Regions from separate parts of the Desulfobacula toluolica Tol2 genome, predicted to be linked through region 1. Evidence: predicted binding sites of a transcription regulator. Region 1 holds the regulator's gene; each other region holds the start of a gene.
What was found. The regulator sigma-54, encoded in region 1, starts transcription at its own class of promoters, with help from an activator protein. The targets are predictions, from matches to a motif close to TNTGGCACANTTTCTGCTNT.
Positions count from the first base shown of each region.

Region 2: a site for sigma-54 is predicted at 8,264-8,283, ahead of TOL2_RS21630 (DVU0298 family protein). Genes of this name have one in related genera too.
Region 3: a site for sigma-54 is predicted at 7,669-7,688, ahead of glnD ([protein-PII] uridylyltransferase). Genes of this name have one in related genera too.

Region 1 covers NC_018645.1:2,560,512-2,571,546, reverse strand. Annotated here, with positions in the region: gene secG (preprotein translocase subunit SecG) at 1-247, opposite strand, end outside; gene tpiA (triose-phosphate isomerase) at 254-1,012, opposite strand; gene gap (type I glyceraldehyde-3-phosphate dehydrogenase) at 1,034-2,041, opposite strand; gene TOL2_RS11855 (PTS sugar transporter subunit IIA) at 2,091-2,504, opposite strand; gene rapZ (RNase adapter RapZ) at 2,501-3,379, opposite strand; gene TOL2_RS11845 (PTS sugar transporter subunit IIA) at 3,439-3,897, opposite strand; gene hpf (ribosome hibernation-promoting factor, HPF/YfiA family) at 3,906-4,460, opposite strand; gene rpoN (RNA polymerase factor sigma-54) at 4,473-5,915, opposite strand; gene lptB (LPS export ABC transporter ATP-binding protein) at 5,918-6,640, opposite strand; gene TOL2_RS11825 (LptA/OstA family protein) at 6,640-7,209, opposite strand; gene lptC (LPS export ABC transporter periplasmic protein LptC) at 7,169-7,747, opposite strand; gene TOL2_RS11815 (KdsC family phosphatase) at 7,744-8,259, opposite strand; gene kdsA (3-deoxy-8-phosphooctulonate synthase) at 8,265-9,077, opposite strand; gene TOL2_RS11805 (M23 family metallopeptidase) at 9,234-10,610, shown strand; gene TOL2_RS11800 (homocysteine biosynthesis protein) at 10,712-11,035, shown strand, end outside.
Region 2 covers NC_018645.1:4,781,411-4,792,445, forward strand. Annotated here, with positions in the region: gene TOL2_RS21595 (hypothetical protein) at 1-1,090, opposite strand, end outside; gene TOL2_RS21600 (hypothetical protein) at 1,123-2,994, opposite strand; gene TOL2_RS21605 (DUF523 domain-containing protein) at 3,086-3,586, opposite strand; gene TOL2_RS21610 (acyl-CoA dehydrogenase) at 3,744-5,558, shown strand; gene TOL2_RS21615 (uroporphyrinogen decarboxylase/cobalamine-independent methonine synthase family protein) at 5,737-6,804, shown strand; gene TOL2_RS21620 (transglutaminase-like domain-containing protein) at 6,818-7,480, opposite strand; gene TOL2_RS21625 (hypothetical protein) at 7,544-7,930, opposite strand; gene TOL2_RS21630 (DVU0298 family protein) at 8,423-9,115, shown strand; gene TOL2_RS21635 (hypothetical protein) at 9,175-9,435, shown strand; gene TOL2_RS21640 (ferredoxin) at 9,432-9,617, shown strand; gene TOL2_RS21645 (sigma-54 interaction domain-containing protein) at 9,857-11,035, shown strand, end outside.
Region 3 covers NC_018645.1:5,066,835-5,077,869, reverse strand. Annotated here, with positions in the region: gene TOL2_RS22740 (S41 family peptidase) at 1-708, opposite strand, end outside; gene TOL2_RS22735 (peptidoglycan DD-metalloendopeptidase family protein) at 711-2,141, opposite strand; gene ftsX (permease-like cell division protein FtsX) at 2,108-2,983, opposite strand; gene TOL2_RS22725 (cell division ATP-binding protein FtsE) at 3,001-3,696, opposite strand; gene TOL2_RS22720 (TatD family hydrolase) at 3,978-4,763, shown strand; gene TOL2_RS22715 (vWA domain-containing protein) at 4,848-6,041, opposite strand; gene TOL2_RS22710 (AAA family ATPase) at 6,055-6,906, opposite strand; gene tatA (twin-arginine translocase TatA/TatE family subunit) at 7,142-7,333, shown strand; gene glnD ([protein-PII] uridylyltransferase) at 7,807-10,440, shown strand; gene TOL2_RS22695 (P-II family nitrogen regulator) at 10,427-10,765, shown strand; gene glnA (type I glutamate--ammonia ligase) at 10,883-11,035, shown strand, end outside.

The DNA of each region.
Region 1 (11,035 bases):
TCACCGATGTCTCTGACTGATGGCCTGATAAATAAGCCAATGTCAGGGATGTTACCATAAAGATAATGGCAACGGCTGTTGTGATCTTAGTCAGGATGGTTGCAGGCCCTCCCGCGCCAAAAAGTGTCTGGCCGGCTCCGCCGCCAAGAGAAACTCCCATTTCCGCACCTTTTCCGCTTTGAAGCAATACAATCAGAATCAACAGGATGCAAACGCTAACATGTAATGTAACTACTAAAGTTGTCATAATTTATTAAATGTCATAATTTATAATGTTAATAAATATGTTTGCATCAAGGCTTGCTCCACCAACAAGAGCTCCGTCTACATCCTCAATACCCATTAACTCTTTTACATTCTCCGGTTTGACTGAACCACCATACACTATACGTGTTTGATCAGCAAAGTCCTTTGAAAATAATTTTTCAAGCAAAGAACGTAGGTACTGGTGAACTTTTTTAACCTGATCGACTGTGGCTGTCTTTCCAGTGCCAATAGCCCATACAGGTTCATAAGCAACAACTAAATCTTTTAGCTCATCAAGACCAAAGCCTTTTAACCCATCTGACACCTGTTTGTCAAGTGTCAAAAATGTTTTTTCTTTATTTCTTTGATTTTCCGATTCTCCAATACATAAAATCGGCTTCAGGCCGACTTCAATGGCAGCTTTAATTTTCTTGCATACCAAGGCATTGGTTTCACCGAAATACTGCCGTCTTTCGGAATGCCCGATTATGACATATTCCGCACCGGCAGCTTTTATCATATCTGCACTGACTTCACCGGTGAAAGCGCCTTGTTTTTCAAAATAAAGGTTTTGTGCCCCGATTTTTACCTTACTGCCTTCAAGGGATGCTGCAACCAGGGGCAGCGAAAGAAAGGTTGGTGCAATCATGACATCAATTTCTTGAACATTCGAACAAAGTTGTGTAAGTATCCTGGCTGTTTCTACAGCTTCCGGACCGGTTTTATACATTTTCCAGTTGCCGGCTATGAAAGGGGTTCTACTCATTATTTTGTGCCTCCGGATCAGTTATAAGGATTTTCCCACCATTACGGCCAGGTCAATCATTCTGTTGGAGTAACCAGCCTCATTATCATACCATGAATAAGTTTTTACCATGTTGCCGTTAATGACATCCGTACAACCGGCATCAACAATTGATGAAAGTGGATTTGAATTAAAATCAATTGAAACCAGGGGGATATTGCAATACCCCAATATGCCTTTAAGATGTTCTTTGGATGCTCTTTCCAAAGCCAGGTTTATATCTTCTTTTCCAAGGCCTGTTTTTTCAGTAATTACAACAAAATCCACCATGGAAACATTGGGGGTTGGTACACGTACAGACAAACCATTGAGCTTGCCGTCAAGTTCCGGAAGAACTAATGATACGGCTTTTGCAGCCCCGGTAGTTGTTGGAATCATTGAAAGGCCGGCAGCCCTTGCCCGTCTTAAATCTTTATGTGGAAAATCAAGAATACGCTGATCACCTGTGTACGAATGAATGGTTGTCATCATGCCTGAGATAATACCAAAGTTTTCAAGCAAAACCTTTGCAACCGGAGCAAGGCAATTGGTTGTACATGACGCATTTGAAATGATGTTATGGGATGCAGGATCATACATGTCATGGTTAACGCCCATCACGATTGTAATGTCAGGATTGCTTGCAGGCGCAGAAATGATAACTTTTTTAGCTCCTCCTACAAAATGTTTGGAAGCACCGTCACGATCTCGGAAAAACCCTGTGCATTCGCAGACAATATCCACATTTGTATCTTTCCATGGAATTTGTCCAGGATCTTTAAAGGACGTAACTTTGGTTGTTTTATTGTCAACAATAATTGAATCTTTGTTTGCATAAACCTTGGTTTTCAAGGCACCATGAACAGAGTCATATTCAAGCAGATGGGCTGTGGTTTTTGTGTCTGTAAGATCATTGACAGCCGTCACCTCCACATCTGGATTATTTAACGCTGCACGAAAGACCATCCTGCCGATTCTGCCAAATCCATTAATTCCTAATTTGATAGTCATTTTTCGTTCTCCTTTAAAATACCTGCTAAAAATATGGATAAGAAAAAAATTATGCCCTTTTTGTTCCCTTTAAAATCTCGCTGGCAAGGGATATGCTTTTTTTCCCATGTTCTATAAGGGATGAGGTTAATTTTTCCATATCCATCTTGGATCTTGATTTGACTGCTTTTAAGAGAATAGGAAGATTGACACCGGAAATGACTTCCACCCGTCCTTCTTCCAGGAAAGCATAACTTAAGTTTGAAGGCGTTCCTCCAAACATATCCGTAAAAATAATAACGCCATTGTCTGTTATGACTTTTGAAATTCCTTTTTTAATTTTTTTTCTTAAGCTATCCGGATCTTCAAGGATATTAATGGAAACGGAAAACAGGTTGTCCTGTTTGCTTCCTAAAATAAATTCAACAGTTTCAACAAGTGAACTTCCTAAATTTGCATGGGTGACTAAAAGTATGCCTGTCATGTTTCCTTTATGTCCCGGTCAATGTCTCTGTGGATCAGACCGGGATTAAGTCTTTTTTTAATTAAATGTTCATAAATACTTCTTGCAATGGCCACGCTTCTATGTCTGCCGCCTGTACATCCAACGGCAATCGTGAGATATGCCTTGTTTTCCATCTTGTATAAAGGAATTAAGTAATCAAGCAGGTTTAAATATTTTTCAAGAAAAATCCGGGTTTCATTTTGTGATAATACAAAATGTTTAACCGCTTCGGACTCTCCATCCTGGCTTTTAAGTTCCTTTATAAAATAGGGATTGGCCAAAAACCTCATGTCCATAACAAGATCGGCATCATTGGGAATCCCATATTTAAATCCAAATGAAATAATATTTATTTTTGTCAGACTGATGGATTTGTCCCCATCATGAATAAGGTCAAGGATTTGAGATTTCAGCTGATGAACATTCAAATGGGTCGTATCAATAATATGATGTGCCGTTTTTTTGATGGGTGCCATCATTCTTTTTTCCAGTTGAATATTGTCCAAAAGACTTTTTTCATTTGTCAGGGGATGTTGCCGCCTGGTTTGGCTGAATCTTTGTAACAGTTTGTTCTCAGCGGCTTCAAGGAATATGATCCGGGGTGTCATACTCAAATGATCCTCAATTGAGGCAATGCCTTGTGCATAATTTGATATGAAATTTTTACTTCTCATATCCATCACAAACGCCAGTCCCTTGATTTCAGGACTCTCTTTTAACGGCAGGTCCAGAAATTTAGGCAAAAGTTCTATGGGCATATTGTCGACACAATAAAACGAAGCATCTTCAAATGCTTGAACAGCCGTTGTTTTTCCGGACCCGGAAAGGCCGGTTATGATATAAAACTTTTGCATTTTACTTGATTATGACCTTCAGGTTGCTTGTTACCTTTAAATTATGTGTGACCCAAAGGTTAAAAGTCTTCATCCTGCTCCATAATGATATTGTAAATCTCATCAACGGATTCTGCGGTTAGCAGTCTTTGTTTAAAATGATCCATTTTTAAAAGTTTGGAAATCTGGGCCAATACTTTAAGATGATCACCGGTAGAGTTTTGTGTTGTCAATAACAGGAAAAAAATATGGACGGGTTTATTGTCAAGGGATTCATATTCAATCCCTTTTGGACTGAGTCCGAAACCGACAATAATTGATCCGACCGAATCAAGTTTTCCATGGGGAATTGCAATGCCGCCACCAATACCAGTGCTGCCTAACTGCTCTCTTTCCATGAGAACAGTGGCAATATCTTTGGCTGATGCATCTGTTGTTTGTGAAACTGCTGAGGCAAGTTCATCAATAGCCCCTTTTTTGTCACTGGCATTAAGGTTTGCAATAATAGAGTTTTTATTAAGAAGCCGGCTGATTCTCATTTAATGAATTATCCTATGGGCTGGATTAATCCCAGCTTACCGTTATTGTGTTTGTATAGAACATTGAGTTGCTCTGTCCTGGCATTGTTGAAAACAAAAAAAGATTGCTTTCCGGAATCTAATTCAATCACTGCGTCCTCAATATCCATGGGTTTAGTATCAACTGTTTCAATAATTATCGTGTCTACCATCTGGTCTGTCATAGGGTTGTCAAATGATTCTGCAGATAAATTCAATTGAGCAGATTCATTTTTAATGCTCTGTTTATTTCTTGACAGATGCTGTTTGACTTTTTCTTTGTGTTTTTTAATTTGGGGTTTTATTTTATCCATCAGTGCATCAATAGAGGAATACATACTTTCGGAATCTTCTTTGGCATGAATTTTTAATTTGTCGCAAGTAAGTGTGATTTCAGCTATATGTCTGATTTTTTCAACAGACAGCACAACATGTGCTTCAGCCGGGCTGTCCAGCATTTTATCAAATTTATCAAGTTTTTTTTGAACATAAGATTTTAAGGCAACAGATGTGTCAATTTTTTTAAAGGTAACGGTTGTTTGCATAAAAAAACCTCCTTAAAGCTGTTTGCGTTTATTAGAAGGAAGTATGTTCAGTACTTTCCTGTATTTAGCGACCGTTCTTCTGGCAATCTGGATATTTGAGCTTTGAAGAATGCTGGCTATTTTTTCATCACTTAAAGTACTTTCAGGGTTTTCGTTTTCTATAAGAAGTCTTATTCTTTCTTTTACACTTGCAGATGCCATGGATTCTCCGCCGGTTCGCTCGATTGAAGAGTTAAAAAAGTATTTTAACTCAAAAAGTCCCTGGGGGGTATAGGCATATTTATTGGTTGTCACCCGACTGATTGTTGATTCATGCATCTCAATATCTTCTGCTATATCTTTTAGAATCAGTGGTTTTAAATATGCAATCCCTTTTTCAAAAAATTCATTTTGAAATTTTAGAATGCTTTCCATTACAAGGTATATTGTTTTTTGACGCTGATGTATGCTTTTTATCAGCCAAGATGCAGACTGCATTTTTTCATTGAGGTAATTTTTTGTATCTTTTGATATTTTATGGCCGTTGGCAATGGCATTTTTATAAAATCTGTTGATTTTAAGCTTGGGAAGCCCATCATCATTCATTACAATTTTAAAACCATCCTCATGCTTATAGACATAGATATCAGGCGTGATATATGCAGGTTCTTCAGTGGAAAATTTTCGACCGGGTTTAGGTTCAAGATATTGAATGATTTTTACGGCTGCCCTGACATCATCAAGGGATATCTTCAATGCTTTGGCAATTTTTTTGCTGTTTCTGTTTTCAAGATTTTTCAGGTGGTTGTTTATGATTTCAGTTATGATGGGATTATCAATACCCAGTTGATGAACTTGAATCAGCAAGGTCTCACGAAGGTTTCTGGCACAAATACCGGGCGGATCAAAGGTCTGAAGTACTGAAAGCAGATCTTCAACAACTTCTATTTCAACACCGGAAGTCTCGGCAATTTCTTCAATATCACTGCAAAGATAGCCGTCCCTGTTCAGGTTCCCGATAATCATATGACCGATTTTTTCTTTTTCTTCACTGAGTCCATGGAGCATTAACTGCCACTGAAGATGGGCTTGCAGTGTCTTTTTTTCAGAAGTAAAAGCTTCATAATTCGGAGCCTCTGTATTTTCCGATTCCGTATAGACTCTTCCTGTAGAATTATATTCATTAATATAATTTTCCCAGTCTGTGTCAGACCTTACTTTTTCTTCAATGGTGACTTCTTTTAAAGGGGCCTCTTTTTCAGAGGAGGGGATTTCATTTTCCAGGGCAGTAATATTATTGTCAGATGGCTCTTCTGTACCGGCCTCTTCAAGAGCAGGGTTTTGTTCCATTTCCTGTTGAATCATCTCGGCAAGCTCAAGGCGCGACAGCTGGAGCAACTTGATAGCCTGCTGAAGTTGAGGCGTCATGACCAGTTGCTGAGTTAAGATTAAACTTTGTTGTAATCCAAGTTCCATAATTATAGTTTAAAATTTTCTCCCAAATAGATTTTTTTAGCTAATTTGCTTGAAATGATTTTATCAGGATTCCCCGATTCAATAACCTTGCCCCGGTTCATAATATATGCATTGTCACAAACTCCCAAGGTCTCTCTTACATTATGATCCGATATTAAAACGCCGATTCCTTTTTTAGTCAACTGATAAATTATTTGCTGGATATCAATGACCGCCAAAGGATCAATCCCTGCAAAAGGTTCATCCAGAAGTATAAACAATGGGTTTGTGGCAAGGACTCTTGAAATTTCAAGCCGCCGTCTTTCTCCTCCTGAAAGGGAACCGGCTTTTTGCCCGGCAAGATTTATAATGCCAAGCTCTTTCATCAGGCCCATGGTTTTTTGTTCAATATCAATGCCGTTTTGGGGCAACACTTCAAGTATGGCAGCAATATTTTGTTTTACCGTCAGCTTTTTAAAAATGCTTGATTCCTGAGGAAGATATCCGATTCCCTTTCTTGCTCTTATATACATTGGATATTGCGTAATATCATCATTATCAATCAAAACTTCACCCTGATCGGGTTTGACCAATCCAACCGACATGTAAAATGTAGTTGTTTTGCCCGCTCCGTTTGGCCCTAAAAGACCTGTTACTTCGCCTTGTTTCACTTTAAGGCTGACATGATCCACAACTTTTTTGCCGTTATAGATTTTTACAAGATTTTTTAATGCAAGTTGTGTCATTATTGTTTTTCAGTGATATTATCTTCAGGATTAAAAAGCGCTTCAACTCTTTTTTTACCGTCACTTTCCACGAGTACTTTATCTTGATTTCTGAAAAGAGTAATCTTTGTTCCGGTAACAAAACTTGAGCCTGTTATTAATTTAGGAGATTTGCCGGTTAGAACCAATATCCCTTCTTTGGTTGTATAGACAGCTTTGTCAGCAAATGCCTTTCGTTCTCCGGCAATGTATTTGACGTTTCCGGTCGAAATGATTTCTTTGATATTGTTTTGAGCATCCTTGTTTTTATTGTCATTCATAAAGTAAATTTGAATGGAATCAGCAAAAACAATAAAATCCGCTCTTGTGACTTTGACGTTACCGATAAATTCAATCATTGAGGTGTCTTTTTGTGCAATCATTTTATCGGATTCAACGCGAATAGGAGCTTCTTTGAAAGTATTTTGCGTTTGGGAGTGGGCAATTTTTATTTGCAATAGCCCTGTAAAGCAAAAAATAAAAAAAGGCACAAAAAAAAGGCATGTTGATTTATTGAATAACAAATTTTTCACTGAAATTTCCTTTAACATGCCCATTTAAAATTATCATATTATTATTGAGTTCCGTTTTCATTGAATCTGCTTCAATAAAGGAATTTTCCTTTTCAAGCCTCACGTGAGTGTTGGAATAGATTATATGTTCTTTTTTGTTATAATGCAACTTATCAGTTCTCAGGACAGAAGTTTCATAGGTTACAACCGCATTATCGGAAAATGTCATGTCATGCGTCTTTGTCTGGAGGATGCCTTCTTGAGATGTCAGGTGAACTTTTTTATTGTCTTTTGTGAAAAAAAAGACTGAAACGTCAGTTAGAACAGCCTTGTTTTCATTTTTTAGGAGAGTTGCAGAGCCAGCTTTCAGCTCCCACTCCTTTATCCCGTTTTTCTTTGAAATCTGCTTTAAAAAGTTCAGTTTCAAAGCGGCTTTGGAGTCTATTTTAATATCGTTAATTTGCGGTGGGGTGGAAAGCAGTTTGTCAAAATAAAAAAAGCCGCTGATGATGACAATCATTAAAATCAACAGGCCTATCAAAGGATAGGTCAGTTTGTGTTTTGAAACGTATATCATAACAGGTATTGATTAAGGATGATGTCCCATAATCCCTTTGCTTTCAAGATGTTGTCACAAATTTCTCTGACAGCTCCCCGGCCTCCTTTTTGGATTGTAATAATATCTGAATGCTTTTTTACCTCTTCTGGTGCTTCGGGGACACAAAAAGAAAGTCCCACTCTTTTCATGACGGGAAGATCAATCAGATCGTCTCCGACAAACGCTATTTTTTCAAGTGCTGTTCCTGTTAGGGCAGTGATGCTGTCAAGGGCTTTTGATTTATCCTTGATACCGTCAAACAACAAGGTTATCCCAAGATTTTCACACCGGTATTCCAAGGCCTTTGATTTGCGGCCGGTGATGATGCCGACGCCAATTCCTGCATCCATAAGCAGTCGCAGCCCTAGGCCGTCTCGTGAATGAAAACTTTTTATCTGTTCTCCCGAGTCTGAATAGGTTATGCTTCCGTCTGTTAATACCCCGTCCACATCCAGCAGCAAAAGATCAATATTGGCAAGCTTGGTTTTCATATGTATTATCCCACTGCTTGTTTGATTGCCACAAGGGTGGATAAAAGATTTTTCATATCGTTTAACGGCATGGAATTGGGTCCGTCGCACAGGGCTTTGTCGGGTTCCGGATGGGTTTCAATAAACAATCCGTTTGCGCCTGCTGCTATGGCTGCCTTTGATAAAGTAGGGACAAATTGCCTTTCTCCGGCAGAAGAATCTGTGGCACCTCCGGGAAGTTGAACACTATGTGTCGCATCAAAGACAACCGGTACGCCTAAATTTTTGATAATCGGTATGGATCTAAAGTCCACAACAAGATTATTATAACCGAATGAGGAGCCTCTTTCTGTAATACAAATATGGGTATTTTTGGATTCTTTTGCCTTGTTGATAATATTATTACAGTCAAGAGGAGATAAAAACTGTCCTTTTTTTATGTTGACCGGTTTGCCTGTATTGCAGGCTGCCATGATTAAATCAGTCTGTCTGCACAAAAATGCCGGTATTTGGATAATATCCAGAACCTTTGCCGCTTTTTGAGCCTGGTCAGGCAAATGAATATCTGAAATAACCATAATATCCAGATCTTTTTTGATTTTTTCAAGAATGGTTAATCCTTCATTAAAGCCAGGGCCCCTGAAAGAGTGAACGGAAGTACGGTTTGCTTTGTCAAAGGATGCCTTGAAAATAAAGGGAATATCAAGTTGTTCCGTGATTTTTTTTAAATGTTTTGCAATACGGTAAGTGATTTCATGGCTTTCTATCACACAAGGACCGGCAATGAGAAAAAATCCCGGGTCTGGTCTATCGACTAAATTGAAAAAAAAATTGTCCATAATTGTGTCCTGAATAAAAGGTTTTGGAGCCAAATTATATTTTGAGGTCAAAAAAGTCAAGAATGGAAAATTGCTTGATAAGTTCGACCATAGCTGCTATTTTACTGTAAATTTATTTATTCACACACTAACCTCCTGAAAAGATAGGTATTATTGATGAAAAGATTTGTCTTTTTTGTTCTGTTTTTTGTTGTTTTTATTCCCATTGTCTGGGTGCTTGTTCATAAATTTGAAAGCAAAAAACCAATTGTCGATATTACAATACCGTCTATATACTTGAAAAAATCCTATGAAATGTCACTGAACATTACAGATCGTCAAACAGGTCTGCGCAAGATTATGGTATCCATAATGCAGCAGGGTAAAGAAAAGGTTTTGCTGGACAAGCAATATGCTTCTTCAACTTTTTTAGGGTTGTTTCCTGAAGTGAAGAAGACGCAAGAGACTTTTACCATACCTGTTTTGTTCTGGAAATATGGTATGACAGATGGTGAAGCAGTTATCCGGATAATGGTTTCTGACTATTCATGGCGAGGCTGGAACAAGGGTAATGTTTTTTATGTCGAAAAAAAGGTCGTTATTGATTCAAAACCTCCCAAAGTGAGGGTCTTAACGAAACGTCACAATGTTGAACGTGGCGGTTCCGGTCTTGTTATTTACAGAGTGTTTGAAGAAAATTTAAAAAGCGGTGTTAAAGTGGGGGATAATTTTTTCCCGGGTCATGCCGGTTTGTTCGAAGATAAACAGATCTATGCTGCTTTTTTTGCTTTAAGCCACATGCAGGGTACTGGCACTCAGCTTTCCGTCATTGCAGAAGATATGGCAGGCAACATTACAAAAAGAGGATTTTATCATTATATAAGGGATAAAAATTTTAAAACAGACGTTTTGAATATTTCCGATCGTTTTCTGGAACAAAAAGTTTATGATTTTGATGTGGATGACAAAAATGGTTTTTTTCAAGAACAAGAACCTTCCTTGCTTAAAAAATTTTTATATATCAATGGTGAGGTCAGAAAAAATAATGTTGAAACCATATTAAAGATTCCTCAAGTAACGCAAAATGAAAAATACTGGGACGGAATGTTTTCAAGACTTAATGGATCTGCAAGGAGAGCTGGATTCGCTGATCGACGAACTTATAAATATAAGGGCAACGAAATTGACAGGGCGGTTCATTTAGGGGTTGATCTGGCTTCAACGTCCAATGCGCAAGTGAAAGCTGCCAATTCGGGTAAGGTGATTCTGACAAAATTTATCGGCATATTCGGCAATACCGTTATGATTGATCATGGATTCGGGCTTTGCAGTCTTTATGCTCATTTAAACCATATGTCAGTAAACGAAGGGGATATGGTTAAAAAAGGTGATGATATTGGTTCCACTGGTTTGACGGGCCTTGCCGGCGGCGATCATCTTCATTTTTCAATGATTGTACATAATGTTTTTGTAAATCCCGTTGAATGGTGGGATGATTCATGGATTAAAAATAATATTACATCAAAAATTGATTTTGTGAAGCAGATTGATTAGCAACGAGGGGACAGTAATGTGGGTGCAGATTTTAAATCTGCACCTGATCAAGAAACGTGGGCACAGATTCTAAATCTGTACCCGATACGATAAGGTTTATTATGAGTGATTACAAAGTTAATAAAACAATTGAACAGATAAATAAAAAAATTGCGGCCGGCGAAGCTGTGGTTGTGACTGCAGAAGAAATTATCGATATTGCTAAAAAAGAAGGCATTGTTGAAGCGGCAAAAAAAATTGACGTGGTAACCACCGGAACATTTGCACCCATGTGTTCTTCCGGGGCGTTTATCAATATCGGCCAGTCCAAACCCCTTGTCAGGACAACAAAAACCTGGATTAACAATGTGCAGGCATATTCAGGCTTAGCAGCTGTAGACTGTTATCTGGGTGCTACCCAGACCTGTGAGGATGACCCGTTAAAC
Region 2 (11,035 bases), 2.2 Mb from region 1:
CCATGGCTTTAGAATAAAGGACATCAGCTTCCATTATCCAGGGTTTTAAAAACAAATTGTCCAAGGCTTCCCTGACATAGGATGTGGCACACAACTCTTTGAGTATCCGCCTGGACCAGGAAACGCCGCCGTCAAACAGCACCTGCTCTTTTATCTCTTCTATGTTCCGGTATCTGGACATATTTGTCACCCACTCATCCACATGGGGACCGGGAGGGACAAAATTGACAGGATAATCCGTATTACAGGGGTTTATCAGCTGAATCAGCGTATCAAACGCATTGTAACTCTGGAAATCACTTTGGATATCCTGAACCACATTGGTGTTACCGCAATAGCTTGCAATGGCGCTTTCGCCTTGCAAGGAGAGTACCAGGGGAAGTTTGTGATAAGAAACATTGGTCTTGAGAACCTTTCCGTATTTTTTCAGGATGGCATCCAGGGGGTGGCCCGGCGGAATAGCTATTTTATGCTGAAAACAGGCCACTAAAATGCCAGGATACTTTACCAGAGTGGCCATCATGTTTTCCTGAAACAGCCGGTGAAGCTCTTTTTGCCTCTCCATGGCATCTGCTCCCTCTTTGATGCCGGGATACTCAATAACCGGAAGCGTCATGGGTGTTGCATGATCAGGAACCTGCACCCGGAGCAGATAGTCATCCGGCACAGCACCGGATGACAGGTCATAGAGCCGGTTAAACTGGTTCTGGGTCAAGTTGTTTCGCATGATCCGGCCCGTGGAGATGGACACCTGGCTGATGAAAACCTTGTCCACGCCGGAAGAAGGTTCCACCAGGCAGGGCACGGCTGTATTTTCCGAAGTGGTACGCATTTTAACGGAAAAAAGCTTTCTGAGTTCATCATTGTCAAAAAGGTCCAGCAAATAGCTTGTCTTAAACGATTTATCAGTGCCCGTGATGTGGATATAGACCGGTGTATCCACCGAAGGCACGTTTTTAAGGCAGTTCCGGCAAAGGTCAATCACCTCTTCTGCACGGTCTTGATGAATTTGAGGTACTGTGGTGAGTTTGTCTGCTATGGATTCAATATTCCGATGCAATTGCATCAGACGATCTTGGTTGGCATTCATGTCAGGGTTTATACTCCTTGGTTCTTTGTCCCTTAATTGATCTGAAGGATCTGGTAGTTTCCGTCATCGGATTTGATAATTTTCAACCGGTTGCCCCCCAGATCAAGTTCCATGTTCGTGATGTCGTGCTTAAAACTGAAAGTAATACTGTCTTTGAACACCATAAAGGAAAACGGATTAAAAAGATTGGCCGTGGTTTTTTCAAATGTTGCAGACCGACCGTCTTTGAACTTGCCCTTAAAGCTGTCCAGCGGTTCAAACAGCTTTATAATACCGGTTTTGCCCGGAGTAATGTTGATGGACTGGGTGGAAAAACTATCATCCTTGGAAAGTTGTACCAGGGTGGTGTTCACCTGGATTGGGTCGCGTTTTAACAAAACCTTGTTGTCACGTTCAAATGAAGATTTGGTAATCAAATTGGACAGCACCAGGCTTGTGACGGGATCATAGCACTGGATGCCGTATTTGCCCTTGGAATCTCCCATAAGCAGTTCCCTGTGTACGGTAACAGGCAAAAGGCCCTTTACCGGTTTAAGGCCAAGCTTGGCGATTCTGTCTTTGAGTACTTCCAGTTTCAGGGTCTGGCCCATTGTCTTTGTGAAATAGACCAGGGAGTTGTTCGAAAGCCTTAGCTCTTCGGCCTGGGATTGGTTAATGCCGAACCAGGAAACCCGTTTGGGTTTTTGATTTTTCAGCAAAAGATCCCCTATGCGCCTCGGCACAAGGGTGGCTTTGTCCCGTTTAAAAAATGCTGCAAAATCAAGGCCGCCTGCACTGTCCTCCCGGGTCAGAAGATACCAGTCAATCTTGTCCAGGGGCTGCTGGATTCTCAGTGGCGTAAACGTGTACACATCCTCAAGAAAGCCTTTCATCTTGTAATTAATTCCGTCTGTCTGCAAAAGTTCGGAAAATTCATTGGCATCACGCAACTTGGCGTAATCCCGGTAGTTGATCATGTTTTTTGTCAAAAAATTTGAAATCTCAGTATGCTTTATATCAAGATCCCCGACCTTAAAGTAAAAAATATTACTGGAATATCCCGACTGTTTACACGAATAGATACCGGCAAGGCGCAAGAACTCGGTGCCTTCCAATTTAGTTCGATAACGTTCCATAGCCTTTGCCACTTCAGTGTTGTAATTAAAATAAACAAACAGGGCAAATCTGTAACCCCGGCTGTTATTTTTATCATCCTCCTCTTTGTAAAAATCTTTGTCCATTGATGCCAAAAGATCCGTGACATATTCGGGCCGCAGCAAATCGTCAGCCATTTTTTTTGTAAAAGGCCTCTCATCTGTCTTCCATTTGTACACCTGGGGAAAAACAGATTGATAAAAAGACATTTCAGATGAGTTCAATGGAGATGTTAAATTTTTAAACGGGAACCCTTTTCCCATGTACATATATCGATAGATGCCAAAAAAAAATGCAGATACAAGACACAGCACAGCCAGGGCAGATACCATCCGTTTCAGGCTGTTGTTCCTGATTTTACTTCCCTGGAGAGCTGCCAACAGTTTTCTGGCCCTGTCCTGTCCCGTTTCTGAATCTCTGTATACAATGTTGGCACCATAGGCCATAACACCTTTTTTTTTATCCTTGTACCGAAAAAAAGCCCAGGAAGAACCGATATTATCACCACGGGTTACCCTGATCTTGAGGTAGTCGATAAACTCTTTTTTTTCGGCTGATGTCAGCTTTGCCATTGGAACATAGTACATATCGGGTTCCAGGGTTATGATGCCGTCGACATTAATAACCCGGATACCAAGATGGGAAGTGACACTTTGATAACGCCTCACGTCTTGAAAAAAACTGCATTCCCTTGGTATGAATGTCTCGTAGGTTAATGGAAAATCACGAATTTTTTTAATGGTGAGTTCAAACTCATCAAAACGCCCCATACAATTATTCTCCTCTTATCCCCCCCCTTTGTCAGGGGATTCTGGTGAGCATAAATAAAAGAAGAAATATATCACAGAACAGTCTGTATTTTCAATGGTTTATTTTGTTTTTTCCTTCCATCAAAAATTTTACACGGTCAAGTTCATTTTCTGAAAAAACCTGGATTCCGTTTTGTTTCAAAATAGCGGCTGTAACCCCAAAGCCGGGGATAAGATTGGCAACAAACCTGCCGTCATAAATATGATGAGATCCGCAAGAAGGACTTTTTTCCTTTAATACGGCAATTTCAATTTTATATTTTTTCACAAGAGCAAGTGCATATTGCGCCCCCCTGACAAAGGGAAGAGTTACATCATGCCCTTCAATATCAACCACCTTCACCCTTTTGTTCAGCACATCCATACCGTTTCCGTTAACGATCTGAGCCGGAAGCCTCGGAATTTTTAATCCCCCTGAAACTTCAGGGCATATTTTAACCAGCATTCCTTGTTGACTCCATTTGATCAACACGGAATCGGTTACCGGCATCTGTTTGCCATCATATCTGGCCCGGTCTCCTGCAAGGCAGGCGCTTATTAATATTTTTTTCATATCAAAACCATATATAATTCTTGTAAAATTGTAAAATAATCATTGACAGGTTAAAAATATTATACTCATCATATCAATGAGCATATATTCATTATCCGGCAACATGCATTTAAACTCACTCAAATCTTGAAATATAAATATCAGGAGGATATCTAAAATGACACAGGTTATTTCCGATCGAAGGGATATTGAATTTGTTATTTATGAACAGCTTGAAGCAGAAAATCTTTCCCGGCTTCATGAAAATTTTGCTGCTTTTAATAAAAAAACCATTGATCTTGTTATTTCAGAAGCAAAAAATTTTGCAGTCAAAGAGTTGTTGCCGGCAAACAAAGAGGGAGACGAACAGGGGTGTAAACTTGAAAAGGGCAAGGTGACCACGCCGGAATGCTTTAAACGGCTGTATAAAATATTTAATGAAGGAGAATGGCTTGCCTTGACCGAAGATCCCAATTGGGGCGGCCAGGGAATGCCCAGAACCATTGCCTCTGTTGCAGGTGAATATTTCAACGGTGCAAATTTTCCTTTTATGATGTATCCCGGACTGACCCAGGGAGCCGGTCACCTGGTGGAAAAATTCGGCACCCCGGAACAAAAAAAAATCTACCTTAAAAACCTGTTCAACGGCAAATGGACCGGAACCATGCTTCTGACCGAATCAGGAGCAGGATCTGATGTTGGTGCCCTGACCACCAAAGCTGTTAAAAATGATGACGGCACGTTTTCCATAACAGGTGAAAAAATATTCATTTCCGGCGGAGAACATGACCTGGCGGAAAACATCATCCATCCGGTTCTTGCAAGAATAGAAGGCTCACCAGACGGAACAAAGGGAGTTTCACTGTTCCTTGTGCCCAAATACCGGGTAAACAAAGACGGTACGCCAGGTGAATTCAACGATGTGATCTGCACTGGAATTGAACACAAGCTGGGCATCCACGGCAACAGCACCTGCTCGCTTTCCCTTGGCTCCAAAGGCAATTGCGTGGGCACACTACTTGGCGAAGAAAACAAGGGAATGAAAGCCATGTTCCTGATGATGAACGAAGCAAGATGCCTTGTGGGATTCCAGGGGTTTGGATGCGCTACGGCAGCCTATATGTATGCCCTTGATTATGCAAGGAACCGAATCCAGGGCAAAAACCTTCTTGAGCTTATGAACCCGAAAGCCAAATCCGTTTGTATCATGCAACATCCGGATGTCAGACGGCAGCTGATGATGATGAAGACAAATGTGGAAGGCATGAGATCACTTCTTTATTTTACCCAGTATTGCTCTGACATGGCATGTTATGCCCCCACCCCGGAAGAACAGGAGAAATACAAGGGATTTGTTGATGTGTTGACACCCATTGTCAAAGGCTATGTAACAGACCGGGCTTTTGAGGTCTGCAGCCAGGGCATGCAGGTATATGGCGGATACGGCTTTATCGAAGAATATCCCATGGCACAGCTTTTGAGGGACTGCAGGATCACACTGATTTATGAAGGCACCAATGGTATCCAGGCCATGGATCTGCTGGGAAGAAAGCTGGGCTTGAATAAAGGCAAACCCATCATGGATCTGTTCGGTGAAATGCACAAAGCCGTTTTTGCAGCAAAAGCCCTACCAGAGCTTAAAAAACAGGCAATCAAAGTGGAAGAAGCCATGAACAAGCTTGCAGAAGTCGCCATTCACATGGGCCAGACAGCCATGTCCGAAAAAATATTAAATGCCTTTGCCAATGCCCATCCTTTTCAGGATGCAACCGGGGATGTCGCCATGGCATGGATGCTGCTCTGGAGAGCCGGCATTGCAGCCAAAAAACTTAAAACAGCAAAAAACAAAGACAAATCTTTTTATAAAGGAATTCTCAAGTCCCTTCAATTTTATATAGAGACGCAGCTTCCAGTCACCCTTGGCAGATGCAACGCCTTAATGAACGCCAGCAGTGCTGCTGTAGACATTGACGATGCTATGTTCCCCGGTTAACTGCCATGGGCCAATGGTGTTAGACCAATGAGGTCAAACCAATGAGGTCAGACTGGTGTTGTGATCAAGCCTGATTTTTGTTCCGACCCACTATTCTCATTCAGCGCCAAAGATGCTATATTAGCTCTTTATAGAGTAAGCAAATACCGGGATCAAATCAACTTTGAATGGAAAAAAGATGAAAAATTTTAAAGCCAACGGACTGCCCCTGTTAATCGGAAGCCTCCCCATGGACAACCATGAAAAAGCAACAAAACTGGTTCTTGACCACACACCTGATATCCCTCTTTGGGTCCAACTGCCGCTTTACAAGGAAGAAGGCATGATAGATCAATTTCTTCCCGGGCTGCCCGGCTTCACCGGTGAAACCGGAAAAAGCATCCTGGACACCTCAATGCCGGGGTTTGATGAAGAGTTGATTGCCTATTTTGAAGAGTATCTGGCTGTCTGCGAATCCGCAACTGATCTTGGTGCCTCACGGTTTGCCCTTTCCGGCAAAAGAGGCAAAGGATTTTTTGAATTCTTAAAACAGGTGGATGAAAAAAAGGCTCCGTTTATCGCCCTTAAAGGCCAGGTAACCGGCCCTATCACCTTTGGAACCGCAGTAAAGGATGAACAGGACAAAGATATTTTTTACAACGACCAGTTAAAAGATATCGCCATAAAAAAACTGGCCATGAATGCCAGGTGGCAGGCCGCAGAATTTTCAAAAAGAGGGGCGGTTCCCATTATCTTCATTGACGAACCTGCCTTGGCAGGATTTGGAACATCCGCCTATATTACAATTACCAAAGAAGACGTAACCCAGAGCATTGATGAGATCATCCAGGAAATCCATGCTGAAAACGGCCTGGCAGGTGTCCATGTCTGTGCCAACACGGAATGGGATATGCTTTTGGAATCAAAACTGGATATCATCAGCTTTGATGCCTATTCTTTTTTTGACAAATTCATACTTTACCCGGAAATGATTAAAACCTACCTGGACCAGGGAAAACTTCTGGCCTGGGGCATTGTACCCACAGACAAACCCGAAGTCATTTCGGCGCAAACCACCCAAAAACTTACCCAAATGCTTCATGAACAGATGGACGAATTATCGGATAAAACAGGTATTGATAAAGAGACCATCTTGTCCCAGGTATTTATTACTCCCAGCTGCGGCACAGGTTCCCTGGATCTTGATTCGGCCAAAAAAGTATTAAAACTTACCCAAGAGGTATCAGCGGAATTCAGACGCATATAATGCTTAAAACATGCTATTGATTTTCCGTTAAGGCTTCTGCTGAAAAATCTGTGGACCGCATTTCCAGCTCTTTAAAATACCGCGGATAATTCTGCATTAATGTGGCAATAATGGTATCCCAGGGAAGGTCGGCAAAAGAGCCGTATTCTTTTACATATTCCATATGCCGGTTACCTTTTTTATCAAAAACGTGAAATATGGAATCTTTTGTTCCGTCAAACTCCAAAGGCTTTACATTAAAATTATTGCAAAGCTCCAGGTTGAATGCAGGGGTTGCCTTTACCCAGATGTTGTTTAAAAACAGTTCGGTATAACCATGATACATAAACACATCGGTTCCCATCAATTTTTTTAAACGCTCTGTATTCAGATGATTTTTAACATCTGCGAATCCAAGTCTTGCCGGAATCTTCATGCTCCTGGCGCAGGCGGCCAGCAAAACAGCCTTGGCCACACAAAATCCATATCCTTTATTCAGGACAGAGCTTGCCTTCATGGATTTTTTTGGCGGTACAATGCTGTAGGGGTTATACCGGATGCCGTCCCTGACTGCATAATAAAGACTAACCGCCTTTTGTATATCGGTTTCAACAGGGTTGCAATTGCGCCCTGCAAACTCAAGCACTTTTGGATGATCACTGTCAATATAATATGTGGGGGTAAGATATTTTTCCATAATTCAAACCTTATTTCCTTTTCATTGCAACAAATTTTCTTTATGTCAGCATAAAATGCCAGTTTATTCCACCATTTCGGCCATTTCAGTGATGATATGTCTGAGTTCTGTTTCGTTTTTAATGAAAAAGTCTGTTCCTGCCTTTTCAACAAAGTCGCTCACCTGTATCCTGGTTTCATATTTATTGAAACCGCTTTGAACTTCAATCTCAAGCATTGGGTATTCATGTTCAAGCTCCACCCGTATGGTGTTTCCCTGGTGCTGATATATGAAGTTATACTCGGCTTCTTCTTCAAGGCTTATTCCTGCTACATTGGCAGGCTTTCTTTCTGAGACTTTCTGCCATCGTTCACACAAGACACCATCAATGTACTCGATCAAAAAATCATCCATCTTTGCGTATGCAAGTGCGCTTTTAAAGCCTTTTTTTATTTTATCAAACAATCCCATTTTGTTCTTCCTTTTAATAGTTTAAATTTTATGATCATGATAAAAAAATATCTAAAAGTACATCTTTCATTTTATTATTTCAAGGCTGATGACTGATATTGTTACTCTTTATTGATTGCGGCAATTCCGGAAAAAATCAGCACCCGGCTGTAAAACAGATGCCCTTTTTTTGAAGTTCACACAATAAAAGGTCTCCATCAATTGAATCACACTGTCCCATCTTGTACAAAAAACCGCGGCCGGAAACAACACTGTCCCACATTATGAGACACTTATCCCTGACAATTTATCAGACCAATTCGTCCATACAGCCCAAAAAGCAGCATCCCAAAGACAGGCACGCTTTTTGCTTAATTTATTATTAAATGCTCATAATTTAAATAACTGACACGGGCAGACCTGGTCTTTCACCTTGGTTTGCCCATAACAAAGATTGAAAGTCGCTGTTTGGATTTTTGAAGACTTTCGTATAAACAAAAAGGGGGTTGCGCCATGAGAAAACCCTATGGAAGACAAACAAAAGAAAAAGTTGGAAAAATCCTTCTGGAACCCCACAGAGAAACTGCCATGAAATTGTTGGAACAAATACCTGACGAACAATTGGTGGGACATCTTTTTTCTCATTTTTACCATAAAGACGAGCGGATTAAATTTCGCAGCATTGCCGCAATGGGAACCCTTGGATCTCGAATGGGACGCCGTGACATTGAAAAATCAAGAATCCTTCTTCGGCGGATTATGTGGAACCTGAATGACGAATCCGGCGGAATCGGGTGGGGATCACCCGAAGCCATGGGAGAAATTCTCTGTCAAAGCCCGGAACTTGCACTGGAATTCAAATCCATTCTTTTTTCATACCTTGATCCGGAAGGCAATTATCTTGAGCATGAAATGCTTCAAAGAGGTATTTTATGGGGAATCGGGACATATCTTGAATCCTCACCCCATGATTTGAATGAAAAAACAAAAGGACTGCTGTATGGATATTTACACTCCACAGATCCTGTTAAACGGGGATATGCCATAAGAGCCCTGATCAATGCCGGGGACTTTGACTGTAGTCTTGTGCCTGAAAATATTATCACCGACATGCAGCAGATCAACATTTTTACAGGCTGGAATTTTGTTGCAACCCGTATTTCAGATATGGTCCTGTCCTGTAAACGACGCAAAGTATTTGCTTGAACGAAAAAAGCAGAATCAGACGTACATGTATCAACAAAATAAAAATGAAGGACAAGGTCATGCTTGAAAAAAAATGTGATATCAATATTGACCGAACAATTGACCTTGCCAGGGAGATGATCAAACTGGCCCATATGGGGTATGAGCAGCGAGAAGACCCTGACTGCGGCATCCTTTACGGTATTCTTCTGGATTCCGGCTATCGACTGCTTGATCTTGCACAAAAAGAAAAGCAGTCACACAAGCAAAAAAGGCTGTTGGAGTGCCGCGCTAAAAAAGGAAAACATTTAATTAAAACATATGGTAATTCAATATTATGAAAATCCCAATTTTAGACATATCCTGCTGCATCCTGTGTGAAGTGTGTGTTGATGTGGCCCCCCATGCCTTTAAAATAAATGATGCGGGCTTTGTCGAACTGCTTGAACTGGATGACTATTCAGATGAGGATATTAATGAAGCTGTAAAAAATTGCCCCAAAGACTGTATCTGCTGGGAATAAATTTTTATACGATACGGTTTTTTGATTATAATTTTAAATTTTATTTTTCAAATTCATCCCAAAAAAAACATTGCACCTGATACATAAATGTGTCATTTACCTGATCAGTATCCATAATAACTGCCCCAGGCAGACTTGGTATCTCACAGAGTTTGCCCGCGACAAAACGTGAAAGTCTTGACTGGAATTACCAGGACTTTCATATAAATACATTGTTTTTTATGTCTGGAAAATAAAAAATGGCTGATTTGACACATACCCTGCTGGATCACGACAATCTTAATCTTGTTCTTGACAACCTGAAACTTGGTATTATTGCCCATACCACAAACAGGATCATTACGGTTTTTAATAAGGAAGCGGAAAGAATCACCGGTTATTTAAAAGAAGAAGTGATCGGAAAAGACTGCCATATGGTTTTTCAGGAACCGTTTTGCGGAGGAAAATGTTCTTTTTGTGACGGCCCGCCGGACTTTCCATTTGACACAAAAGAATATCCTTTGAACATTATTACCAAAGACGGTTCTGCCCGTCAGCTTGAAATGACCGTTTCAGCCATCATCAGCCATGACAATGTATTCAAGGGAGTTCTTGCATCATTCAAAGACGTGACCGAATCCTTTAACCTGTCATTAAAAGCTGAAACCCTTTCAAGCTTTGCCGGCATCATCGGCAAAGACAAAACCATGCAGGATATTTTCAGGCAGATCCGGGATGTTGCCATGTACAATTATCCGGTCCATGTTTCAGGGGATACGGGAACCGGAAAAGAAAGGGTGGCATATGCCATTCATGATATCAGTTCATACGGCAACGGTGCTTTTGTACCTGTAAATTGCGGGGCACTTCCCGAAGGAATTGTGGAAAGTGAATTGTTCGGACATGTCAAAGGCGCTTTTTCCGGTGCCATAAAAGAAAGAAAAGGACGGTTTGAACTGGCCCATAAGGGAACGCTGTTTCTGGATGAAGTGGCGGATCTGCCTTTAAAAACCCAGGTAAAACTTCTAAGATTCTTACAGGAAGGCTCTTTTGAAAAAGTCGGCGGTGAAAAAAAAGTATCTGTAGATGTCAGGATTATCAGTGCCACCAATAAAAACCTCAAGGCGGAAGTTCTGGCCGGTAATTTCAGGGAAGACCTTTACTACCGGCTGAATGTGATTCCCATCCACCTGCCGCCTTTACGACAGCGAAAAAACGACATCCCGCTTTTAGCTGCCCATTTTTTAAAGGAAGCGGAAAAGGAAAGCAAAAATGGTGTTCCACAGCTTGCCGAAGAGACCCTTGATGTCATGCTTGATTATCATTGGCCGGGAAATGTCAGAGAATTAAAAAATGTTATCCAGTTTTCCGTAGTGCGCTCAAGGGGCAATAAGATTTTGCCATCAGATCTTCCCATGGAGATCACTGAAAATAAAATT
Region 3 (11,035 bases), 2.5 Mb from region 1:
ATCCATGATAAGTCCCTTTAATCCACTATCTTTAGACTCCAGTTCCTCCATATGATTTTTTATATCGTCCAGAGTACTCATTCTGAAATTGGTAATCCGAAGGTATCCATATCCCGGTTCCAGTATCACACTTCTGACACTTTCCATGGGGATCAAGTCCCTTTTAAGTGAGAATTCAATGGATTTAGGTTCATCTTGCCTGATAACAGTGATCATAACGGTTTTATGTCTGGGACCGCGCATCATATTAACGGCCTCCCACAGGGCCATGCCTTTTGTTGACTTGTCATCAATCTTGATAATGATGTCACCGGCCTGGATACCTGCTTTATATGCCGGTGTTCCTTCAATGGGGGAGACCACGGTTAAGATTGAGTCTTTCATGGTGATCACGATACCAATTCCGGAAAATTCTCCCTTTGTATCATCCTGAAGTTCATCAAATGCCTCGGGAGGCATAAAGCTTGAATGCGGATCAAGATTTTCTACCATGCCTTTAATTGCATTGTGAATTAATTCTTCAGAATTTACATCATCCACATAATTTTTCTCCAGCTCTTCAAGCACATCCGTAAACAACTTTAATGACTTATAGGTATTGTCATCAGCCTGCAAGCTGGGATTAAAGCCTGCAATGGATATCAGTACACAAGCGGCAATTGCCACGGAAAATCCGAACTTGAATATATTGTAAGATCTGGTTTTCATCTTCACGCTCCTTTTCTTAACCACTCCATAGGATTTACGGGTTTGCCGTGGTGCCTTAGTTCAAAATGCAGACACATCCCTTTTATTGATCCTGTATCACCTGCCGTGGCAATCACTTCACCGGTTTCAACGGTTTCACCTTTTTTTTTAAAAATTTCTTCAACATGGGCATACAGGGTGTAATAATTATCACCATGATTGATAATCAGTAAATTTCCATAGCCGCTGAGCCATTGGGCAAACATGACTTTTCCCTTGAACACGGATTTTACAGGTTCGCCCCTTTCCACCTTTATATCAATTCCTTTTTGAAAAGTGAAGGACTTGTAATTTTCAGCCCCGGAAGTACCAAAGATTGAAACAATCTCACCTCTTGCCGGAATGATTAACCTCCCTTTATAGTTTAAAAATGAACCGTCCCCCGGAGTCAGGACAGAACTTTTTTGCAAACAGTTGATCCGGTTATCCAATTGAAGCGCTGCCTGTTTTAAAGCATCAACCGCAGCAAGGGATAATTTTTTTTTTTGACGAATCTGTTTTAAAATCATTTCCTTTTTCAGGGTTTCGGTTTTATTCATCCGTATTTGATCGTTGAGTTCTGTTTCAAGGCCGGTTTTTGTCCTGATCTCTTTTTGAAACTCTTGTTCAAGTATTTCAAGCTTTTCAAGGGCCAGATTCTGTTTTTCAAGGAGATCATAATCCGCTGAAATTATCAGCTTCATTGAATGCTGCTCCAGAAAAAAATCAAATATGGGGCTTGGCATTCCAGCAATATTCAGCCTGCCGATCATCTTCATTTTATAAAGCGCTTTTAACCTTTCTCCGGCATATTCACGGTTTATTTCAATATCTTTGGACAAGACCTCCCTGTCATGCTTGAGCTGCAATATTCTCTCTTCCAGGTGCATAATTTCCGTGGACAAAGCCAGGGCTTTTGCCCGGGCTTTGTTCAATGCATAATCAATTTCATTTAATCCTTCTATAATTTCAATCTCTTTTTGGGAAAAAGTTTCAACTATTTTTTCCTGATTTTGAATTTTTTCCTGGATCTTCTGGTTTTCCTTATTCTTTATTTTTTTCAATTTTTTGTTTTGTTTCTCCGGTTGCTCAAACGGTTGTTGCTTCGGTATCGGTATCAGCTGAATATCCTGGGGGCGATTGCGGATATAGCCTTTACTCCCTTTATAAACTATGGTCAGCCATCCTCCGATATCTCCTTGCAGTTGAATCACATCAATTGTCTCACCTTTTTCAGCAACATTAACAACCCTGGAATTATTTGAAGGGGTTTCCCGGATATTCAATTTGAATGTATTCACATGGCCTTTATACAGTACCCTGTTTTGATCAGTAAATCCGGCATTTGATACGACCAAGACAAAATACCCGATAAAAAAAATTATTTTAATATTTGTTTTAAGGACAGATAACATCCAAACCAACCTAAAAATGTACTTCCGGCAATAATTAAGATGATGAGTTTAACGGACAGGAACCTTATATCAAAATAAACATAGGCTGCAAGGCTTTGCATAATTCCCGATGAAGCCGTCAGGTAAATAATCAAAAGGGCTGCCAGTCCAAAAATACCGCCTAAAAATCCCTGGACAAGACTTTCCACATAAAAAGGCGTTTTTATGAAGGTTTCCGTAGCCCCCACAAGGCGCATGATTTCGATTTCTAATTTACGAGAGTAAAACGCCAGCCGAACGGTATTTGCAGTTATAAACAAGGCAATCAAAAAAAAGAGGCTGCACATGGCATACCCTGTAATTTTGAACAGATTAAAAATTTTTAAAAATTTACCAAGCCAGTTCCGGCCGTATTCAACATCTTCAACAATGTTAATGGCTTTTATGTTTTGAGCAAAAGTTTGAATTTTTTCAAACCGCTTATAGGGTTTCATTCTTATTTCAAGGGCATCCGGAAGAGGATTATTTTTCAAGGTCTTTAAAAAAGCGCTTTTGGATGCGATCTCTTTTTTAAGCTTATCAAGGGCCTGGGTCTTTGAAATATAGACTATCTCATCAATTTCACCCAGGGCATTGATCTTTGCTGTTAACTCGGGCAGCATGTCCGGGCGGAACTCTTTTTTCAGGTAAATCATGGCTCGTCCACCCTGGTTCCAGGATTCAATAACCCGGTCGATATTCTCAAAAAAAAGTAAAAAAACGCTTACCACCAGAATTGAAAGGGAAATCGTCATAATCGTAATCAGGTTCAGGAAATTATTTGATCGAATATCTGCAACCGCTTTTTTTAAAAAATGAGTCATCGTTTTTTTTCTTTGTCCTAGAGCATGGTTGCGGTCCGTTTTATCGTGCCTTCACTGATTTCAATATTTCTGCCTTTAATAGTACTGTCAAGAAGATTTAAATTGTGGCTGACAATCAATACAGTACTCCCTTTTTTATGGTATTCCATTAAAAAATCAAATATTATCTGGGCTGATTTTGAATCCAGACTGCCCGTAGGTTCATCGGCAAGAATGATGGATGGTTCTCCGACAACTGCCCTGGCAACTGCAACTCTCTGCTGCTCCCCCCCTGAAAGTGTCGGCGGAAAGGCTTTAAACTTTTTTTCCATGCCGGTGGTTCTCAACACCTGCATAACTTTTTTTTTGATGTAAGAAGATTTTTCACCGGCAGCTTCTAAAACAAGAGCTACATTTTCATAAACCGTTCGGTTGGGGATCAATTTAAAATCCTGGAATACCATGCCAAACCGCCGCCGGAAAAAAGGAAGTTTTGATGAAGAGATTCTGGAAAGATTCATGCCGTCAATCAGAATCTGCCCTTCTGATGCCTTTTCAGCCAGGCACAATATTTTCAGGAGAGTGGATTTGCCTGCGCCTGAAGGGCCTGAAATAAAAACAAATTCACCTTTTTTTATATCAAGAGTAATGTCCTTTAAGGCAAGCACTCCTCCAAATTTTTTGCTGACATTAAACAGCCGTATAATTAAATTTTTAGTATCATTGTTGTTCATATCTTTGCATTCACGTTCCCTGCATCGCCCTTAATTGACTGAAATTGAATTTACTGTTATAAATTGTATGTGTCAAGGAGTGCTGAAAACAGTTTTCCTGACATTTAAGCCTTCACTGTTACCGTAAAACGGCTTCTTCCAATCAGTGAAGGCTTAATATTGTTAACTAAACTTTCGAAGTTTGCAAAATTTGAATGTTTGAATGAGGCCAGGCCCAAGTCCTGAAGTTGCGTTGTTAACAATGCTACCGGAACCCATTGAAATAAGGTAAAAAAACAAAAATGATATTATTTGATTCCCATTGTCATATTGATGACAATTGCTATGATAAAGACAGACAAGATGTTATTGATAGGGCGGAAGCTGAAAATATCCAGGGAATAATGATTGTCGGCATTGATATCGAAACCTCGCTGAAGGCAATTGAAATAGCCCGTGAAAATGACCATATCATCACATCTGTAGGCATTCATCCCCATGATGCAAAACAATGTTCAGCAGATACCATGAATGCCTTAATCCGGCTTGCTATGGAAAATTCCTGTGTAAAGGCCTGGGGGGAGATCGGTCTTGATTATAACCGGATGTTTTCACCGGAGAAAGATCAGGAAGACTGTTTTAAAACCCAGCTTGAAGCTGCCGACAACCTTGACCTGCCCTTGATTTTCCATGAGCGCGATTCCAAGGGAAGATTTTATGATATTTTAAAATCCGACGGTCCGAAAAGCCGTAAAGGTGTCATACACTGTTTTTCCGGCACAAAAGAAGAGCTTTTTAAATATCTTGACCTGGGATACTATATTGGAATTACCGGGATATTGACCCTGCAAAAAAGGGGGGAATATTTAAGAACTCTTGCACCGCTTATTCCTGAAGACCGTATCTTGATTGAAACCGATGCCCCGTATCTTACACCTGCACCTCAAAAAAATAAGAATCGCCGAAATGAGCCGGTATTTGTAAAATCAGTTCTGCTGAAGCTTGCAGAAATTCGAAAGTCTGATCCAAAAGCACTTGCACAAACCATCTTTAACAACACCAGAACGCTTTATAATGTTGATTTATGACCATGATTAAGCAACGGGTTTCAATAGGAAAATTCTATCTGAACCCGTGCTTATTCTTTTGATACATATCATGATATAGACTCATTAATTTCTGCTCATGAGTTTTGTCACTGCTTTTTCAAGGCCATCCAGGGATAATTCATACATGGAAAAAATTTTCGAGATGGCCATAATGGTGTGTGTGTATCCCCACATATTTTCTGAAACCGGGTTCAGCCAGACAGCATGGGGAAATGTTTTGGCCATAAAATTGAGCTGCTCAATACTTGGTTTGCCGCTTCTTTCAGAGATATGGATGGAGCCGTCATGGGACAAAAGTTCATATGGAGACATGCTGGCATCGCCGACAATGACCAGCCGTGTTTCAGTATCCAGCCGTGAAAACTCAATGATTTTCTTGGGCTTCTTATACCGGGCCGTGTCTTCCCAGACATGATCATAAATGGTGTTATGGAAAAAATAGGTCTTAACTTCCTTGAACTGGGATCTGGCGTAATCAAACAGGGTTTGCACCACCCTTATATAGGGATCCATGGACCAGCCCCCGTTATCAATAAGCAGTATTACCTTGAGCCTGTCCTTTAACGCTCTGTCAAACACCATTTCGATTTCACCGGCATTTCTCATGGTTTCCTTGATGGTGTCATCAATATTAAGGGTGTCCCTGGGTCCGGACGGGATCATGTTTCTCAGCCGTTTCAAGGCTTCACCGATTTTTGCCTGGGTCAAAGGACCGGCAGTTGAATAATCTTTATACCGCCGCTCATTGGCAACTTTTACAGCAGATTTGTTGCCGGATCGTCCGCCGACCCTCATGCCACCGGGATTGTACCCGGAATGACCTACCGGAGAATATCCGCCGGTGCCGATCCATTTATAGCCGCCGTGGTGTTCGCCTTCCTGATCTTTGAGCCGTTCTTTGAAATATTCAATCAATTCTTCAGGCGACATTTTTTTGAGTTGTTCTTCATCAACACCCAAAGCATCTGCCATTCTTTTAGGGTCTTTGAGCCATTCATCCAGCATGCCCCTGGCAATTTCATCAATTTCAAACCCGTCGTTTTCAGGCAGAGGAACCCCTTCAAAATGGTGAGCAAACACCTGATCATACAGATCAAAATATTTCTCACTTTTAACAAGGATGGATCTAGCACAGGTATAAAAATCATCCAGGCTGCTGATAATCCCCTGGTTAAGAGCTTTTTGAAGTGTGAGAAAAGAGGTGGGAGAAACGGGTATCCCGATCTCTTTTAAGGTATAGAAAAATTTTACAAACATACAGCACCTTAAATTAAAACATTCGTCTTCGTGACGCTATATTCCTTGCTCTTTCATAGTCAGGACTCTTTTTAAACAGGACGCCCAGAAACGGAAGCTTGCCTTTAACAAGATCTTTTGCCCTGAAATCAGGATCTGCATTCAAAGCCCTCATCCAGTTGATTAATTCTCTTGTGGCCGGTTTTTTCTCAATAGAATCAATCTCCCGCATACTGTAAAACGCATCAATTGCATTTTGCGCCAGTTTTGAATCAATATTCTCGAAATGAACCTCTATGATTTTTCTCATCATTTTGGGATCGGGAAAAGCAATGTGATGAAAATTGCACCTGCCTAAAAAAGGATCGGAAAGATCTTTTTTTGCATTGGAGGTAATAATGATAACCGGCCTGTTTTTGGCTTTTATGGTTTTATCGGTTTCAATGATATCAAATTGCATCTGGTCCAGAACATCCAGCATATCATCCTGGAAATCCGTATCTGCTTTATCAATTTCATCAATCAACAGAACGGTTTTTTCTTCGGCACAAAATGCCTGGCCGATTTTTCCCATCTTGATATACTCATCAATGTCGCTCACATTTCTTTGTGAATCACCAAACCTGGAATCATTTAACCGGGTGAGCGTATCATATTGATACAATGCTTCTACCAGCTTCATGCTGGATTTTACATTCAAAACGATTAATGGCATGTTTAGGCTTTCGGTAATGGCATGGGCCAGCATGGTTTTGCCGGTTCCAGGCTCTCCTTTGAGAAGCAGCGGCATTTCAAGCTTCATTGATATATTAACGATTGAGGCAAGTTCCTGATCCAGGACATATTTTTTTGCACCCTGAAATTCATTGGTCGGTTCCTGATACATACAACGTCTCCATATATAATTTTTAGTTTTCACAATTTAAGTTTAGAGGTTAATTTTAATCACAAAATAGCTTTTCACAAGCTTTTTATTAAAAAATGTTTATTACAAAAAATATATTACAAAATTGTAACTCCTCGATTTGAGGTGGAAATTCTAAAATATTGACACGTTAAGCGCTTAATGTTAATACTTTTTATTAAACTTAACAACACAATGAAGTGAATAGGAGTGTGCTATGATTGGTGGGATTGGGATGCCGGAATTAATAATTATTCTTGTGATTATCCTCATTATATTCGGGGCTGGAAAGCTTCCTGAAATCGGTGCCGGTTTGGGCAAGGGAATTAAAAACTTCAAAAAAGCAACCCGGGAGCCCAAGATTGAGGACAAAGAAGAAGACGAACCGGAAAAAATTGAAAAAGACTGATAAAACAACATATTTCATATCCTTCACTGCAGCTGCCTTTCGATAAAATAGTGGCTGCATCACGCCTTTTCATAGATCTATATTTTCTTTATACTTTTGTATGAAAGTCTTAAAAAAATCTGAACAGTTCCTTTTCATATTTTGTTGTGGTTGTTTAAATTGCCACGGGAGTTATGGCAGCCATATTATTTGCGTGTCATAGCACTATTTAAATAAATTACAAAAATGAAACTTAATTAATGGGTTTTATAACATTTTTGTGATAAAAACTTGTGTTCTAATAATTTTCTGCTCATATTTCTGGCATTTATTAGAGAAAGCCAGGCCATACATGCCTTGGCACGTTCATTGCTAATTCATTGCTATATGTTAAACCAAAAACATTTTTAATAACGGCCATGGCAGATTGGTCTGCCACAACAAAGATTGAAAGTCACTGTTTGAATTTTTGAAGACTTTCACATAAAAAAGATATGGATACATCAAAAACAGACATATTAATCAAAAAACGAGAAGCACTGATAGAGCGCTTTCTCAGTGGGGATGAACCTGAATTTATTGAAAAGCATGCAGTTGTCATAGATGAATACATTTTTACGGTATTTGAACAAAGCATTGCGGCAAGGAAAATGACGATTTCGGGAACCCCCTTTGCCATAATCGCTCTGGGAGGCTATGGCAGAAAAGAGCAGTGCATCCATTCGGACATAGATCTTTTGATCCTGTTTAAAGATACGATTCCCCCGGAAGTTGAAGCATTTGTGCAGGAACTGCTTTACCCGCTGTGGGATGCCCGTTTTGAGGTCGGATATGCCATTCGAAATATCAGCGAATGTCTCCAGATGGCCTTTGAGCGGTTTGATATTTTAACCACTATTCTGGATGCCAGATTTATTTGCGGCGCATCCTTGATTTATACTTCCTTTATGGAAAAATTCAGGTCGGATTTAGCGGCCAAGCACCTGAAAAACACATTAAATTATTTGTTCGAACATGGAGAAAAAAGACATTTTGATTTTGGCGACTCAACCTACCTGATCGCGCCGAATTTAAAATCCGGATTTGGAGGACTTCGGGATTATCATACTCTTTTATGGTACGCAAAAATAAAATCCGATATCAAAACCAGAAGAGACTTGGAATATTATGGATTTTTATCCTATTTTGAATATTTATCACTCAAAGAGGCTTTGACCGATGTTTGGAAAATCAGAAATTTTCTGCACTACATCACAAAAAGAAAATGCGACACACTTCATTTTGATTACCAGACTGAACTAGCAGGTCTGTTAGGATATCGCTCAAAAAAACAAAATCCTGATGTTGAAAGATTTTTAGGTGATCTTCATAACCGGATGGATTTTTTAAAACAGATCAACCAGATTACTTTTGAAGATCTTTTTGCCAATCGCCGCATCAAAAAAGGAACCACTGAGCCTTATCCCACAAAAACCCATGGTTTGATTATTAAAAAACGAAGACTCAATTTTGCCAACACCATTGTTATCCTGCAAAAACCGGATCTTCTGCTTAAAATATTCCTTGAAAGCGGCAAAAGGAAAATTCCCTTATCCATTGAAGCCAGGAGGATTGTCAGTGAATTCTTACATCTTGTGGATGATGAACTCAAAACAAATCCTGCCTGTATTAAAATATTCAAACAAATCCTGTCCATGTCCTACTGGGAATTCAATGTCCTTAATGTCATGCTGGCAACAGGCATCCTGGAGAATTTTATCCCGGAATTTTCAGCTATTGTGAACAAGATTCAATATAACCATTACCATCTGTTTCCAGTGGACAAACATTCTATTCGATGTGTCCAGATTATCAACAGCTTTAAAGAACGTGCCGAACCAACTGCATATACACTGTATTATTCAATATTTAAGGAAGTCAGGAACAAAAATGTTCTGCTTTTTGCAGCCCTGCTTCATGATATCGGCAAATCAAATCCTGCAAAAGAACACTCAAAAACAGGAGCAAGCATAGCAAAGCCGATTCTGGAACGATTTAAATTTAATTCAACTGAAATTCAGGATGCTGTTTTTCTGATTGAAAATCATCTGATTCTTGCAAAAACTGCAACCCGAAGAGATATCTCTGATGAAGAAACAGCAGTTTACATGGCAAACAAAATTGGAAAAATCAGATTATTAAGAATGCTTTACCTGCTGACTGTGGCAGATTCCAAAGCAACCGGACCCAAAGCATGGAACGACTGGACTGAAAATCTTTTAAAAGATTTGTTTTTAAAAACAATGGGTATTCTTAAAAAAGGAGAGCTGGCATCCAGGAAAGCCCGGCACCTCATTGATAAAAAGAAAAAAGATATTCTGCAGCAATTAAAAAAACGATGGCAAGAGGACGAAATAAACAAACAGCTTGACTCCATGTCCAGAAGATACCTGGTATATGTTCCTGTTCAAAATATTGTTGACCACATAAATCTTTACAGGCATCTTGGTGATAAAAGTTTTATCTGGCAAATAGCCAAAGAGAATGGATCGGATATTCGTACAGTATCCATTTGCGGAAAGGACAAACCCGGGCTGTATTCAAAAATCGCAGGGGTTTTCTTTGTTAATAAGCTTGATATCGTAGCATCCCAGGCGTATTCTCTTGGGGAAGAGCATGTACTGGATATTTTCAAAGTTATCCCGCCCAAAGACAGGATTTTTGAAAAAGAAAAATGGGAAAAAGCGGAAAACGATTTGATCAAAGCCATTGAAGACGATCATTTCCTGGATAACGAATTTAAAAAAATACCCCGGATAATCAGGGTTTCATCCGGTCAAGACCCAGAACCCAACACCGTACGGATCGACAATGAAACATCCAGTTTTTTTACTATCATTGAGGTTTTTACCTATGATTTTCCAGGACTTTTATTTTCCATTACAAATGCATTGTATAGAAGTAATGTTAATGTCAATGTTGCCATGGTATCCACAAAGGTGGATCAGGTAGTGGATGTTTTTTATGTTAAAAGCATTGAAAATGATGCAAAGATTGAAACAAAACAAGGACTTGAGCAGATTAAAAACGCTATTTTAAAAAGTCTTCCACAAATAGCTGCAAAGGAGGTTAGTAATGAAAAAAATTGAAGCCATCATAAAACCGTTTAAACTTGACGATGTAAAGGAAGCATTGAGTGAAATCGGGATCTATGGGATGACGGTTACGGAAGTTAACGGCTATGGCCGGCAAAAGGGGCACAAGGAGATATACAGGGGTGCAGAATATGTTGTTGACTTTGTACCCAAAATAAAAATTGAAATTGTTGTCAGCGATGAAAGGCTGGATGAAGCTGTTGAAACTGTAAGGAATGCGGCCAATACCGGAAAAATAGGTGACGGAAAAATTTTTATCCTGCCGGTTGAACAGGTGGTCCGGGTCAGAACCGGTGAAACTGGTACAGAAGCACTTTAACATAATATCACCGGCCATGGCAGATTGAGCCGCCACAAAAAAAACGAAAGGACTTTGATTCCAAACAGTTATAAGTTCTTTCATATAAAAAACATCGTGTTAAGAAAGGAATTAGACATGACACCAAAAGATGTAATCGCAATGGCGAAAGAAAACAAAGCAAAAATCGTTGACATCAGATACATGGATTTCATCGGAACATGGCAGCACTTTTCCGTTCCGCTTGGAGAATTTGGAGAATCCGCATTTGAGGACGGGTTTGGATTTGAC